DNA from 3 places in the Luteimonas sp. TWI596 genome. Region 3 is predicted to be linked to each of the others. Evidence: predicted binding sites of a transcription regulator. Region 3 holds the regulator's gene; each other region holds the start of a gene.

Region 1 (5,272 bases), on a different contig from region 3:
GCAGCCGATGTTTTGGCCGAAGCGCGGGCTGTCGGGTCGATAATCCAGCACATAGGGGCAAGGCGGCGAGCTCTCGACATCGCCGTAGTACTTGTTCTCCACACCATCGGCATTGACGGTGTAGTTGGAATTCGTGTTCTGCATTCGCCCGTACTGCAGCGACAGCGTGAGATCGTCGTTCAGGTAGCTGGTCCACTTCAGAATGTGGGTATCGCCACCGTTCTCCCTGAATTCCTTGCCGGTGTAATCGGTCTTGCTCGCCTGCGCATTTGCCGCGGCGCTGTCAAAAGCAGCGATGTAGTTGGTGTAAGTCTGCTTGCGGGTATTGTCGAAGCCGGTGTACTCGAGATGATTGTTGTCGTTGAGGTACCAGTCCAACTTGACCATCCAGTACGGCTGCTCGGACTTGTAGTCGTATGCGGTCGTGCCGAGCGCGCTGGTGTAGGCGCCGGTCGGCGAGGACGAATAGCCGCTACCGCGCACGCCATAGGAGGCCGCATCCCAGTTGCTGAATGACCCTAGCGCAAAGAAGAACAGCCGGTCTTCAACCAGCGCGCCACTGGTCCAGAAGCTCAGATTGTCGGAGGAGGACTCATTGCGATCATAAGAGCGCCAGATCGTGCCGTCCTTGAGAGTGACCGGGTCAGGCTGCTCCCGCAACGAGTTGGGGGCGAACGTGTAACTCACCCCTCCCTTGAGTTCGTTGCTGCCGCGCTTGACCACCACGCTCGTCACGCCGCCAGTGGAGAAGCCGTATCGGGCACCGTAACCACCGGTCTGCACATCCAACTGCTCGATGGCCTGGTAAGGCACCTCTGTGAACGAAAGGTTGTCGTACAGGTTAGTGACGTTGAATCCGTTGATGTAGTAGCTGTTCTCGGCTGCTGAAGCACCACCAAAAGATGCATTACCGAAGTACTCGCTGCTCGACGCGGTGCCAGGGGTCAGCAAGGACACGGCGGTGACGTTGCGCGCGACGGGCAAGGTATTGAGCTGTTCGGCGGTAAATGTGGTTCGGGTTTCGATGCTGGTCAGGTCGATGTTGTTGACGCCCCCCAGTCCACGCACGCGGACCGTGTCCAGGCTGGTCGCGTCCGCGGCCAGGGAGGTCGTGACCGCTTGACCAGCAATGACCGTGACCCGAGTGGTCCTGCCAGACACCGTCAGCTCATACTGCCCGGGAGGCAGCGCCGAAATGCGGAACCGGCCGTCATTGCCGACCACCGCCTCTCGGGTCGCGCCCGAAGCAAGACTCCGAACCTGGACGCGGCTCCCCGGATCGCCACCATTGCTGCCCAGGATGTCTCCCGAAGTACTTTGCGCCGTCGCCACCCCGATACAGGTCAGCAGCGCGATGCTCAATGCGGCACGTCGAAACACCGGTTTGGCGCGATTGTGGCACTTGTTCATTGCTTCTCCTCAGGTTGATGCGCCGGCATGGCCTGCGCGCATTCATGAACAAAAACAAAACCAAGGCAGAAGCTAGTCTAATAATTAACAGAAATGCAACAAAAAGACCTGCTGATCTATTGACTTTCCGACGAACGGTCGGGTTAAAAAGCACTGCGCATTCAGAAGGGTGGGGGCGGGTTTGTGGCCCTGCGTTGCAGAGCATGCGAACGCGCATACAGAAACGGCCCGCTTGCGCGGGCCGTCCGGGGTCCAGCATTGGCGAACAGGACTCAGGCCGCGAACAACGCCTTCATCTTCTTCAGCGCATTGGCCTCGACCTGGCGGATCCGCTCGGCGGACACGCCGTACTCGTCGGCCAGCTCCTGCAGCGTCACCTTGTGCTCGTCGTCGAGCCAGCGGCGACGGATGATGTCGCGCGAGCGGGCGTCGAGCTTGGCCATGCCTTCGCGCAGCAGTTCGAGCTGGTCGGCCTCGCTGTCGCTGCGCTCGTACGCCTGTGCCGGATCTTCGTCCTGTGCGACGAGGTAGGCGACCGGCGCCGGCGGCGCATTGTCGTCGTCCTCGCCCGCGGGCGCATCGAACCCGATGTCGCGGCCCGACAGACGCGACTCCATCTCCAGCACTTCGCGCTCCGAGACGTTGAGGTCGGCGGCGACGGTGCGCACTTCCTCGGCGTTGAGCCAGCCCAGGCGGGTCTTGCTCTTGCGCAGATTGAAGAACAGCTTGCGCTGCGCCTTGGTCGTGGCGACCTTCACGATCCGCCAGTTCTTGAGGATGAACTCGTGCATCTCGGCACGGATCCAATGCACGGCGAAGCTCACCAGGCGCACACCGACGTCCGGATCGAAGCGCTTGACGGCCTTCATCAGGCCGATATTGCCCTCCTGGATCAGATCGCCCAGCGGCAACCCGTAGCCGTTGTAACCGCGGGCCACATGGACGACGAAGCGCAGATGCGAATGGACCAGCTCGCGCGCGGCATCGAGATCGTCGTGATCGCGATACCTCTGCGCCAGCGCCTGCTCCTCTTCGACCGTCAGCACCGGAATCTGGTGCACGGCGCCGATATAGGCATCGAGCGAACCGAGCGGGCTGGGGATCGGCAGGCTGTTGGCAACCAGGGCGTGGGTCATGGTCTGCGTGCTCATGAAAGGGATGGTAGCAGTCTCCAGATATGACTGCTAAGGCCGCTGGAAGTTCCCGAGCGTTCCGTTTACGGAACGTCCAGCACTTCCTGGACAGGGATCATTCACAGAAGCGAGACAGCCCGCGGCACTGCTGCCAGCCGTCTCAGGAACTCGATCCTGCACCTAGGCGGGCGAATCCACGATGAAGATCAGGCCCAGCCGGCGATGCCTGCAATTGTCTCCCGCGCCGACGCCAGCGCCGGCGAGAGCGGTGCGATGCGCGGCCGGCGGTCGAGCATGCAGGTCAAGGCCGCCTCCAACAGGCAGGCATGGCCCTGGCGGAGCGCCTGACACTGGGCGGCCGGCAACAGACCCGCCGTGGCCGCGGCCTCGAGCAACGCCGGCGTGGCCCTGGGCGCGAGCAGTCCGGGGTGCGTCGCCGCCGCCTGCAGCACCAGCGACTGGGCCAGGAACTCCAGATCCACCAGCCCACCCTCGCCCTGCTTGAGGTCGAATCGGTCGGCCGTCGAACGGTCGAGTTCGCCGCGCATGCGTCGGCGCATCGCGGCGATCTCCTCGCGCAGCGCCGCCGGGTCACGAGGCCGGGCCAGTGTGTCGCTGCGGACGGATTCGAACGCCTCGCGCATCGGCGCATCGCCCGCGACCACGCGCGCGCGCACCAGCGCCTGGTGTTCCCAGGTCCATGCGCGCTCGCGCTGGTACTCCGCGTAGCTGGCCAGCGACGACACCAGCAGCCCCTTGCCGCCGTCCGGGCGCAGACGCACGTCGACGTCGTAGAGCCGGCCGCCGCCGGTGACCGTCCCCAGCAGGGCGACGATCTTCTGCGCAAGACGCGCCGCCCAACGCTGGGCATCGAGCGGCCGCGCGCCGTCGGACTGGGCATCGGCGGGCGCGTCGTAGAGGAAGACCAGGTCGAGGTCCGACCCGAAGCCCAGTTCCTCGCCGCCCAGGCTACCGTAGCCGACCACCACGAAACGGGCATCGGGCAACCGGCCATGGGCGCGCTCGAGTTCGCGCATCGCCAGTGCGAGCACCACCTCGACCACCGCGTCGGCCAGCCAGGCCAGTTGCCGGGTCGCCGTCGGCGGATCGAGCCGGCGGTCAAGCGTGGCCAGTGCGATCCGGAAGCTCAATTGCTGGCGGATCTCGTTGAGCGCGAGCAGCGCCGCTTCCAGATCGCGCTGCTGCAGCGCACGGCTGCACTCGGTCGCCAAACCATCGCGCTCGGGCAATGGCCCTTCGACCCGGGCGTCGAGCAGTTCGTCGAGTAGCAGGGGATGCGCGGCGAGGCGCTCGGCGAGGAAGGCGCTACGGGTCACCGCCTCCACCAGCCGCGCCAGCGCAGCCGGTTGCTCGTCGAGCAAGGCCAGGTAGCTCGCACGCCGCAGGATGTTGTGCAGCAGCGCCAGCAGGCGGCGCACCGCCTGCAGCGGCCGATCCGCCGGCGCAGAGGCTTGCAGCAGCACCGGCATCAGCCGGTCGAGCCGCGCGCGGGCATTGTCCGACAGATCGCGCACGCTCGGCGAGCGCGCGAAGTCGCGCAGTGCCTCGGCGACCTCGCGCGCATCGGCAAATCCGGCCTCGGCCAGTGTCTGCGCATCGCCGCCGTCGGGCAGCGCGCGCCACCAGGTCGCCAGATCGCTGTCGGTGTCGACGCTGCGCTGCTGGCTGCGGACCGCCAGCAGCGCATCGAACTCGTGCGCAACGTGGCCGCGCTCGCGCCGCAGCTCGGTCTCAAGCGCCGCCCAATGGGCGTACCCCAGACCGGACGCGATCCGCAGCCGGTCGAGCGGATCGGCCGGCAGCAGATGGGTTTGCGCATCGCGCAGCATCTGCAGCCGGTTCTCGACGCGGCGCAGGAACAGGTAGGCCGCCTGCAGCCGCGCCAGCGCCTCGTCGGCCAGTTGCCCTGCCGCATGCAGCGCGCGCAGTGCCGGCAGCAGCCGTCGCTCGCGCAGCGCCGGTTCGCGCCCGCCCCGGATCAGCTGCAGCGCCTGGGCCAGGAACTCGACTTCGCGGATGCCGCCATCGCCGCGCTTGATGTCGTCGGCCAGCTCCCGGCGCGCGACTTCGGCCGCGATCATGTCCTTCATCTGCCGCAGGCCGTCGAGCGCGCCGAAGTCGAGATAACGGCGGTAGACGAACGGGCGCAGCAGGTCGAGGAAACGCGCGCCTGCGGCGAGGTCGCCGGCCACGGGCCGTGCTTTTTGCCAGGCATAGCGCTCCCAATCGCGTCCCTCGCGCTGGAAGTACTGCTCCATCGCCGCAAAGCTCAACGCGATCCGGCCGGCGTTGCCGAACGGCCGCAGGCGCAGGTCGACGCGATGGCAGAAGCCGTCGCCGGTGATCTCGTCGAGCAGCCGCGCCAGTTGCTGGCCCAGCCGGGTGAAGTAGTCCTCGGCCGCCAACGGCCGCGCGCCGTCGCTCTCGCCGGCCGCTTCGAAGCCGTAGACCAGATCGATATCGGAACTGAAGTTCAGTTCGCCACCGCCGAGCTTGCCGAGCCCGAACACGACCAACCGCACCGCGCGGCCCTCGCCGTCGCGCACGACGCCGTGGCGATCGGCGAAAGCCTGTTCGAGGGCGTCAAGTGCGACCTGCAGGCAGGTCTCGGCCAACTGGGTGCTGCCGGCGAGCGTCGTTTCGACATCGTCCAGCCCATGCACGTCGCGCCAGATCAGCCGGGTCGAACAGGCCAGGCGATAGCGCCG
Region 2 (5,272 bases), on a different contig from region 3:
CGCCGCGCGGGTAGACCACGTACAACGGGACGCCGACGGCGCCGTGCGCCTCGAGGAACGCGCCGATCTGCGGGTCGACGTTGGTCCAGTCGCCGACCATGTAGGTCGCCCCGGACCGGGTCAGGGCCTCGAGGAACGCTGGCTGGGACAGCACGCGGCGTTCGTTGGCCTTGCAGGTCACGCACCAGTCGGCGGTCATGTTGACGAACACCGGCGTCCCGGCCTCGCGCAGTGCCTGCAGGCGTTGCGCCGAGTACGCGACCTCATCGTCCGTGTCGGTGGCCACTGCGCGGGGCGTGTCCGACGGTGCATAGCGCACCGCGTAGGCGGCCGGCAGCAGCGACACCAGCAGCAGGCCCAGCGCCAGCCCGCGCGAGACCGCACCGCCGGTCCAGCGACGCCGTTCGAACCACCACAGCGCGAGCGCGAACAGCACCAGACCGGCGAGCAGCAGCGTCATCGCGTTCACGCCCGACTGCCGTCCGAACACCCACAGCAGCCACAGCACGGTCAGATACATCGGGAACGCCAGCGCCTGCTTGAACGTTTCCATCCACGCGCCTGGCTTGGGCAGGCGATCGGCGAGCGCCGGCACCAGCCCGATTAACAGGAACGGCAGCGCCAGGCCCAGGCCCAGCATCAGGAACACCGCCAGCGCGAGTGTCGCGGGCGCGGCGAACGCGTAGGCCAGTGCCCCGCCCATGAACGGGGCGATGCACGGACTGGCGACCACGCAGGCCAGGACGCCGGTAAAGAAGTCGCCGCTGGGCCCGGTGCGCGCGGCCAGCGCCTGGCCGAGATTGCCGACCCGGCCCCCGAGTGTGAACACCCCCGACAGGCTCAACCCGACCGCGAACATCAGATACACCAGCGCAGCCACGAACCAGGGTTGCTGCAACTGGAAGCCCCAGCCCAGCGCCTGACCTGCCGCGCGCAACGCCAGCACCAGCAGGCCGACCGCCGCGAATGCGACCAGGACGCCGGCCGTGTACCACAGCGCATGTGCCCGGGCCCGCGCGCGACTGCCGCCGCTCTGCGCCAGGCCCAGCACCTTCAACGACAGGATCGGCAGCACGCAGGGCATCAGGTTGAGCACCAGGCCGCCGAGCAGCGCCAGCGCGAGCGCCGCCAGCAGGCCGGTGCGGGGCGCGGCGGGGGGGCGGGTGCGTGCGGCGTTGTCGGCGACCGCATCGCTGCCGGTCGCGGCGTCAGGGGCATCTTCGGACGAGGACGGTGCGGCCGGGGCGATGGCGGCAGGCACCTGGCTCGTCTCGGCGGCGTCCGTCGAGCCGGCATCGGCGACCGGGGGGGCTGCAGCCGGCGTGGCCGCAGCGGCCGTCGTCGTGCCCGCAGGCAGCGCCACCGGGACGCGACGGGTCATCGGCGGGTAGCAGATGCCATCGGTCTGGCAGCCCTGGAAGGTCGCCACCACCTCGACGTCGGCGGCATCGGGTCGACGGCGCAGCACCGGCAGCGGCACGTCGACCTGGTCGAAGTACACGGTCACCGCGCCGAAATGATCGTCGTGATGCGCCTTGCCGGTGGGCCAGCGTGGCTGGCCGGCGCGCAGACCCGACGCCCCCTCGATCGTGAAGCGATTGCGGTCCTGATAGAGGTAGTAGCCCGGCGCCGGGGTGAAGCGCATCAGAATGGTGTCGCCATCCTGCGCAATCGCCTCGAAGGCGAAAGCGCGTTCGGCGGGCAGCGCATCGCCCGTCCCCGACAGCGCCCGCCCCAGCGCCGCAAAACCGGGGTCAGTGTCGCTTTTTGCAGCAGGCGCCGTCGCATCAGTTCGCGAGAAAACCGACGCTGACCCGGGTGTTGGTTGGGGGAGGGCGACTTGGAGGGTACGGGTCTGCGGGGGGTAGCAGATGCCGGCGTCGGCGCAGCCCTGGTACTTGACCTGCAGTGCGACGCGGCGTGTGCCGGCGGCCGGGTGTCCGTCCAGGGTCGCGATCAGCCGATCGCGGTAGGTTTCGACTTCGCCGAAGAATTCGTCGATGTGGCGGTGGCCATCGGGCAGCGCCAGCGTGCCGGCACCGAAGCTGCCGTCGGGCACCTGGGCCGCGGTGCGGTGTCGATACAGGTAGTAGCCGTCGGCGATCTTCCAGCGGATCTCGATCCGGTCGTGGGCGACCGCCGTGGCCGAGAGCGCCAGCGCGTCATCGACCGGCAGCACATCGTCGAAGTCGACGGCAGCGGCGGGCGACATCGTGCCCAGTAGCGCAGCCGCGAGCAGGCCATGCCAGGTGCGGGACGCCTGGCGGCGGAGGGGCGCAGCCTGGGATAGGAACGAGGCGGGGAAGAACGTACGCATCGCGGCAGTATCGCAGGCCGCCCCGCGCGATGCCCAACGCCAGGTTCAGTCCGCGTCGCCGGCCTCGATCGGTGCGGTCTCGGCCTCGACCCAGTGCAGGTAATCGGCCAGTCCGCCGGCGACCGGCAGCGCGACGAGCTCGGGGACGTCATAAGGATGCAGCGCCCGCAGCCGTTCGGTCAGCGCCTCGAGTCGGTCTGCGGTGGTCTTGATCACCAGCAGGACCTCGGCATCGGTCTGGACTCGGCCCTGCCAGCGGTAGATCGAGGTCACGCCCGGGACCAAACTGACGCAGGCGGCGAGCCGGGCATCGACGAGCGCGCGTGCGATGCGCTGGGCCGTGGCCTCGTCCGGGCAGCTGTTGAGGCAAGTCAGCACAGGCATCCGGCCAAGGTATCGGTTCGGTGTCCATCGTGCACGCGGTATGCACGACGCCGGCGCGACGCTGCGTTGGCCAGTCAGGGATGGTCTATCCCGCTGGTGGGCAGTCCACGCGGATCACGATTAGTGAACTCGCCGGTATACTTAATTTTCCTCCCCCCCTACGCTGTCTCGGCGGTCCACCATGCGCCTTCGCTCGTCTTTCGTTCTCGCTGCCGGTCTCGCGCTGGCCGCGCCGCTTGCCGCTCAGGCGGCTTCCCCCATCGATGTCGGCGTCGGCGCCTCGGCCACGCGCGAGAATGAGACTACCGCGGTCGTCACTCTGGCGTGGTTGCCCGAGTGGCGGCGCACCGCCCATGGTGTGCTGCGCTGGGAGTTGGGCGGCGTCTACATCCAAGCGCGCGGCGATACCCGTTTCGATCTCGACGAGGACACCGGCGTGATCCATGGTGGCGCACGCTACGAGCGCGACAATGGGTTCACCGCCGGCTTCGGCGTTGGTGTGCAGATCGGCGAGACCGATGCGCTGTCGGGCAATCCGCAGTTCGTGAGCACCATCGGCTGGCGTTGGCAGCGATTCTCGCTGCTGGCCCGCCACATCTCCAACGCCAGCATCAAGCAGCCCAACGACGGCGAGACGATGCTCGTTGCCGCCTGGCGCTTCCGCTGAACCACTGCTGGAACGCACACCGGCCCTGGCGCTGCGCCGGGGTCTCGCGTTTCAACGGCCTCAAGATTTTTCTGCGCGGCCCCTTGTAAAGCCGCAGCGCGCACCCATCTCCCGTCGCGTCCCTGGCTTGCCAGGGTGCGTGCGCCGCGCGTTCTGGCAGTCCCCATGGGCGAGTGCTAGAATTCGGGCCCGTTTTCTTCACAATCAATCACTTAGAGAGGGTTGGAATGAGCAATCTCAAGCCGCTGTACGACCGCGTCGTGGTCAAGCCCGTCGAGGCCGAAGAGAAGACTGCCGGCGGCATCCTGATCCCGGACAACGCCAAGGAAAAGCCCACCAAGGGCGAAGTCGTCGCCGTCGGCGAAGGCAAGGCCCTGGACAACGGCAGCGTGCGCGCGCCGAAGGTCAAGGTCGGCGACATCGTGATCTACGGTCAGTACTCGGGCAGCGCCTACAAGGCCGAGGGCATCGAATACAAGATCGTGAAGGAAGACGACATCCTCGCGATCGTTGGCTGATCGAAAGCGGGGGCGTCAGGCCTCGCGAGTGGGGAATCGAGGCGGTCAACGCCCATTTTCGCGCCTCGCGAATCGTCCGCGTCCTGCGCTTTTCCAAATCCCTAATCCCCTATTTCAATTCCGGAGTTTTCAATGGCTGCTAAGGAAATCCGCTTCGGCGAAGACGCACGCTCCAAGATGGTGCGCGGCGTCAACGTGCTCGCCAATGCCGTCAAGGCGACCCTCGGCCCGAAGGGCCGCAACGTCGTGCTCGAAAAGAGCTTCGGCGCGCCGACGATCACCAAGGACGGCGTGTCCGTCGCCAAGGAGATCGAACTGGCCGACAAGTTCGAGAACATGGGCGCGCAGATGGTCAAGGAGGTCGCCTCCAAGACGTCCGACAACGCCGGTGACGGCACCACGACCGCGACCGTGCTCGCCCAGGCGTTCATCCGCGAGGGCTCCAAGGCCGTCGCCGCCGGCATGAACCCGATGGACCTCAAGCGCGGCATCGACAAGGCGGTGCAGGCCGCCGTCGCCGAGCTCAAGAACCTGTCCAAGCCGACGGCCGACGACAAGGCGATCGCCCAGGTCGGTACGATCTCGGCCAACTCCGACGAGTCGATCGGCACGATCATCGCCGACGCGATGAAGAAGGTCGGCAAGGAAGGCGTGATCACGGTCGAGGAAGGCTCGGGCCTGGAGAACGAGCTCGACGTCGTCGAGGGCATGCAGTTCGACCGCGGCTACCTGTCGCCGTACTTCGTCAACAATCAGCAGTCGCAGACCGCCGATCTCGACGATCCGTTCATCCTGCTGCACGACAAGAAGATCTCCAACGTCCGTGACCTGCTGCCCGTCCTCGAGGGCGTGGCCAAGGCCGGCAAGCCGCTGCTGATCGTCGCCGAGGAAGTCGAGGGCGAGGCTCTGGCCACGCTCGTCGTCAACACCATCCGCGGCATCGTCAAGGTCGTGGCCGTCAAGGCGCCGGGCTTCGGCGACCGTCGCAAGGCGATGCTCGAAGACATGGCCGTGCTGACCGGCGGCACCGTGATCTCCGAGGAAGTGGGTCTGTCGCTCGAGAAGGCGACGATCAACGACCTGGGCCGCGCCAAGAAGGTGCAGGTCTCCAAGGAGAACACCACGATCATCGACGGCGCCGGCGACACCGGTTCGATCGAGTCGCGCATCAAGCAGATCAAGGCGCAGATCGAGGAGACCTCCTCGGACTACGACCGCGAGAAGCTGCAGGAGCGCGTGGCCAAGCTGGCCGGTGGCGTGGCGGTGATCAAGGTCGGCGCCTCGACCGAGATCGAAATGAAGGAGAAGAAGGCCCGCGTCGAAGACGCCCTGCACGCCACGCGCGCAGCGGTCGAGGAAGGCGTGGTCCCCGGCGGTGGCGTCGCG
Region 3 (5,272 bases):
CCATGCCCTGCAGCAGCTTGCGGGCGGCGGCGCGGGCCTCGCTGCTGACCTCGACGCCGCCGAGCATGCGCGCCAGTTCCTCGGTCCGGGCGTCGGCCTCGAGCAGGCTGACGCGGCTTTCGGTCGCGCCGCCGCTGGTGACCTTGTGGACCCGATAGTGCGCATGCCCCTTGGAGGCGACCTGGGGCAGGTGGGTCACGCACAGCACCTGGCGGCTCGCGCCCAGGGCGCGCAGCTTGTGGCCGACGATGTCGGCGACTGCGCCGCCGATGCCCGAGTCGACCTCGTCGAAGACCATCGTCGGCACCGCGTCGTGGCCCAGCGCCGCGACCTCGATCGCCAGCGAGATCCGCGACAGCTCGCCGCCCGAGGCCACCCGGCGCAGTGGCCGTGGTGGCTGGCCCGCGTTGGCCGAGACCATGAATTCGATGCGCTCGGCGCCCTGGGGGTCGGGCCGGTCGTGCTCGACCGGCTCGAATGCAATGTCGAAGGTCCCGCCGCCCATGCCGAGCTCGTGGATCAGGGCGGTCGTCGCCTTCGATAGCGCCTTGCCGGCCTTGCGGCGGGCTGCGCCCAGGCGGTCGGCGGCGGTGCGCCAGCGCGCGAGTGCGGCGTCGATCTCGTCGTCCAGGCGCGCCAGGCGTTCGCCGGCGCCGTCGAGCTGCTCGAGTTCGCTGGCCAGCCGCTGCCGGACCTCGCCCAGCTCCTCGGGTGTGACCCGGTGCTTGCGCGCCAGGTCGTGCAGCCGGCCCAGACGTTGCTCGAGCAACTCGAGCTCGGCCGGGTCGATATCGAGGTCGTCGCGGACCTGCCCGAGCAGGCGGGTGGCCTCGTCGAGCTGGATCGAGGCGGCGTCGAGCATCGCATCGACCTCGCCCAGACGGGGCTCATGGGCGCGCATGCGGCCCAGGTCGTGGCGCAGCGCGTGCAGGGCCTGCGGCAGGCCGACCGCATCCTCGCCGCTCATCCGCGCCAGCGCCGCGTCGCAGGTCTGGATCAGGCCCGCCGCGTTCGCATGGCGGCGGTGGGCAGCGTGCAGGTCGGCGATCGCCTCGGGCTCGAGCCGCTCGCCTTCCAGTTCGTCGAGCTGATGGCGCAGCCAGTCGCGGCGCTCGCCGACATCGCCGATACCGATCAGCGCCTCGCGCTCGCCCTGCAACGCGCGCCAGTCTTGGGCGGCGCCGCGGACCGCGGCCAGCAGGGTGCCATTGCCGGCCTGGGCATCGAGCAGCGCCAACTGGCTGCCGCGCGCCAGCAGCGCCTGGTGTTCATGTTGGCCGTGGATCTCGACCAGACGTCCGGCGAGCTCGGAGAGCTGGGCGATCGTCGCCGGGCGGCCGTTGATCCAGGCCCGCGAGCCGCCGTCGGCGCGCAGCGTGCGGCGCAACTGGCAGGTGGCGCCTTCGTCGAGCTCGTTGTCGCGCAGCCAGCGCAGCGCCGGGGCGGCATCGTCCAGCGCGAACTCGGCGTGCAGCTCGGCGCGCTCGGCGCCGTGGCGGACGATGCCGCTGTCGGCGCGCTGGCCGGACAGGAAGCCCAGCGCATCGACCAGCAGCGACTTGCCGGCACCGGTCTCGCCGGAGATGACGGTCAACCCCGGTCCGAACTCAAGGTCGGTGGCGGTGGCGACGGCGAAGTTGCGGATGGCAAGGTGGGTGAGCATCGGTGGAATTGTGCCTTGGCGGCCTGCGGTCGTGTAGCGGCGGCTTGATAGCCCCTGCGCGTCTCATCGGCTAAGACCGCGCTTGCATCGGTGGCGGCGGCGCCGTATACCGCCCGCATGTCGTCCGATGTCCGCCATCCGCTGGATCCGCGCGCCCGCCAGCTGCTGCGCACGCTGATCGGGCGGCATATCCGCGACGGCGAGCCGGTCGGTTCGCAGACGCTCGCCCGGCATGCCGGGCTGGACGTGAGCCCGGCGACGATCCGCAACATCCTGGCCGACCTGGAGGAGGCCGGGCTGCTCAGCTCCCCGCACACCTCGGCCGGGCGCGTGCCCACCGCGCAGGGCTACCGGGTGTTCGTCGATTCGCTGCTGCAGGTCAAGCCGCTGCGCGAGCAGGAGCTGCTGCGCTTGCGCGGGGAGCTGACCGGGGCCGGCGGGCACCAGTCGCTGCTGGGCAGCGCCTCGGAACTGGTCTCGGCGATGACGCGCTTCGTCGGGGTGGTCTCGGTGCCGCGGCGCGAGCAACTGGCGTTCCGGCACATCGATTTCGTGCCGCTCGACGGTCAGCGGGTCATGGCGATCATCGTCTTCGCCGACCACGAAGTGCAGAACCGGATCTTCCAGACCCGGCGCAGCTTCGACGCCGCTGAGCTCGAGCGCGTGGCCAACTACCTCAACCAGCATTGCGCTGGCCGGCCGATGGCCGCGGTGCGGGCGACGCTGGTCGAAGAGCTGCGCCATGCCCGCGACGAGATGGAAGCGTTGCTCGCGCAGACGATGGAGCTGGCCGAGCAGGCCTTGGTGCCGGCCGACGAGGACATGGTGCTGGCCGGGCAGAACCGGCTGATCGGGGTGCAGGACCTCTCGGACCTGGACCGGCTACGCGAATTGTTCGAGGCGTTTTCCCGCAAGCGCGAGATCCTGCAGTTGCTCGAGCGCACCCTGCACGCGCCGGGCGTGCGCATCTTCATTGGCGAGGAAACCGGCCTGGCGCCGCTGGAGGGCGTGTCGCTGGTCACCGCGCCGTACGCGGCGGGCGGACGGACACTCGGCGTATTAGGGGTGATCGGCCCGACCCGCATGGCCTACGACCGGGTGATTCCGGTGGTGCAGGCGACCGCGGACTTGCTGGGCGCCGCGCTCGGCGCTCACCCGTCGGCGGGCGAGGGCGCCGCGGGCCGTACGCCCGACGCGGCCTGAGCCGCCAGGCGCGACGCGCCAAATTCCCCGGCCGTGGCTTGAAACCGCGGCGGCCAGCCCCATAGCTGGGCGGGTCGGCGGCCAGACGCCCGCCCCGGAACCGGACATGACCCAGGAACAGCACGAGACGCAGCACCCCGAAATCCACGAGTCCGACGACCAGGCCACGCCGGTCGAGGCCCAGCTGACCGAACAGGTCGAGCTGCTGAAGGCCGAACTCGAGCAGGTGCGCGCACAGAGCCTGCTCGAGCGCGCCGACCTGGAAAACCAACGCAAGCGCCTGGCGCGCGAGATCGAGACCGCACGCCGGTTCGCCAACGAGCGCTTGCTCTCGTCGCTGGTGCCGGTGTTCGATGCGCTCGAGGCCGGCTTGGCGAGTGCGCCGGAGAATGATCCGCTGCGCGCTGGCGTCGAACTCACCCTGCGCGAACTGGTCAAGGCGACCGAGAGCAATGGCCTGCGCGTGGTCGCCCCGGCGGCCGGCGACGCCTTCGACCCCGAGCAGCACCAGGCGATGAGCATCGTCGAGGTGCCGGGCGTGCCGCCGGGCGCGGTCGCCCAGGTCTTCCAGAAGGGCTACCTGCTCAACGAGCGCCTGCTGCGCCCGGCGATGGTGGTGGTCGCCAAGGCCGACTGAGCGCGCGCCGCGCCATCGCGCGTCACACCGCTTGAACGCTGTGTTGCGCGCCCCCAGATACCCCGCATCGACGGCCACGCCGCCGTCCCCGCACAACGACATTTCCTAGAGGAAGCATTGCAATGGCAAAGATCATCGGCATCGATCTCGGCACGACCAACTCGTGCGTGGCGATCATGGACGGCGGCAAGGCCAAGGTCATCGAAAACAGCGAAGGCGACCGCACCACGCCGTCGATCGTCGCCTACACCAAGGACGGCGAGGTGCTGGTCGGCGCCTCCGCCAAGCGCCAGGCCGTCACCAACCCCCACAACACGTTCTTCGCGGTCAAGCGCCTGATCGGCCGCAAGTTCAAGGACGCCGAGGTCCAGAAGGACATCGGCCTGGTCCCCTACAAGATCCTCGAGCACGACAACGGCGATGCCTGGGTCGCGACCAGCGACGACAGGAAGCTGTCGGCGCAGGAAGTCTCGGCGCGCATCCTCGAGAAGATGAAGAAGACCGCCGAGGACTACCTGGGCGAGAAGGTCACCGAGGCGGTGATCACGGTGCCGGCGTACTTCAACGACAGCCAGCGCCAGGCGACCAAGGACGCCGGCCGCATCGCCGGCCTCGACGTCAAGCGCATCATCAACGAGCCGACCGCGGCCGCGCTGGCCTATGGCCTGGACAAGAGCGGCGGCGACCGCAAGGTCGCGGTCTACGACCTGGGCGGCGGCACGTTCGACGTGTCGATCATCGAGATCGCGGAAGTCGACGGCGAGAAGCAGTTCGAGGTGCTGGCCACCAACGGCGACACGTTCCTCGGCGGTGAGGACTTCGATGCCCGCGTCATCGATTATCTGGTCGAGGAGTTCCAGAAGGATCAGGGGATCGATCTGCGCAAGGATCCGCTGGCGCTGCAGCGCCTGAAGGATGCGGCCGAGCGCGCCAAGATCGAGCTGTCGTCGTCGCAGCAGACCGAGGTCAACCTGCCCTACGTCACCGCCGACGCCTCGGGTCCGAAGCACCTGAACATCAAGCTGACCCGCGCCAAGCTCGAAGCGCTGGTCGAGGACCTGATCAAGCGTTCGATCGAGCCCTGCCGCATCGCGCTCAACGATGCCGGCCTGCGCGCGTCCGACGTCAACGAGGTCATCCTCGTCGGCGGCCAGACTCGCATGCCCAAGGTGCAGCAGGCCGTTGCCGACTTCTTCGGCAAGGAGCCGCGCAAGGACGTGAACCCCGACGAGGCGGTCGCGATCGGTGCGGCGGTGCAGGGTGGCGTGCTGGCCGGCGACGTCAAGGACGTGCTGCTGCTCGACGTGACCCCGCTGAGCCTGGGCATCGAGACCCTGGGCGGCGTGTTCACCAAGATCATCGAAAAGAACACCACGATCCCGACCAAGGCTTCGCAGACCTTCTCCACCGCCGACGACAACCAGTCGGCCGTGACCGTGCACGTGCTGCAGGGCGAGCGCGAGCAGGCCCGCTTCAACAAGTCGCTGGCGCGCTTCGACCTGACCGGCATCGACCCGGCGCCGCGCGGCATGCCGCAGGTGGAGGTGTCGTTCGACATCGATGCCAACGGCATCCTGCACGTGTCGGCCAAGGACAAGAAGACCGGCAAGGAGCAGAAGGTCGAGATCAAGGCCGGTTCGGGCCTGTCGGATGACGAGATCCAGCGGATGGTCGCCGATGCCGAGGCGCACCGCGAGGACGACCGCAAGTTCCAGGAGCTGGTCGCCGCGCGCAACCAGGCCGATGCGCTGGTGCACGCGACCCGCAGC

Evidence for each region. The regulator HrcA, encoded in region 3, represses chaperone genes, less so after heat shock. The targets are predictions, from matches to a motif close to TTNGCACTCNNNNNNNNNGAGTGCNAA.
Region 1: rpoH (RNA polymerase sigma factor RpoH) is a predicted target of HrcA. The motif match lies at 2,572-2,598, and genes of this name have one in related genera.
Region 2: groES (co-chaperone GroES) is a predicted target of HrcA. The motif match lies at 3,522-3,548, and genes of this name have one in related genera.

What each region holds. Positions count from the first base shown of each region.
Region 1 covers NZ_JBDJMU010000027.1:30,729-36,000, forward strand. The annotation lists gene ABE487_RS15745 (TonB-dependent receptor) at 1-1,410, opposite strand, end outside; gene rpoH (RNA polymerase sigma factor RpoH) at 1,683-2,561, opposite strand; gene glnE (bifunctional [glutamate--ammonia ligase]-adenylyl-L-tyrosine phosphorylase/[glutamate--ammonia-ligase] adenylyltransferase) at 2,750-5,272, opposite strand, start outside.
Region 2 covers NZ_JBDJMU010000033.1:6,175-11,446, forward strand. The annotation lists gene ABE487_RS16530 (protein-disulfide reductase DsbD) at 1-2,212, opposite strand, end outside; gene cutA (divalent-cation tolerance protein CutA) at 2,363-2,701, opposite strand; gene ABE487_RS16540 (acyloxyacyl hydrolase) at 2,883-3,368, shown strand; gene groES (co-chaperone GroES) at 3,596-3,886, shown strand; gene groL (chaperonin GroEL) at 4,019-5,272, shown strand, end outside.
Region 3 covers NZ_JBDJMU010000007.1:10,651-15,922, forward strand. The annotation lists gene recN (DNA repair protein RecN) at 1-1,663, opposite strand, end outside; gene hrcA (heat-inducible transcriptional repressor HrcA) at 1,781-2,866, shown strand; gene grpE (nucleotide exchange factor GrpE) at 2,973-3,503, shown strand; gene dnaK (molecular chaperone DnaK) at 3,626-5,272, shown strand, end outside.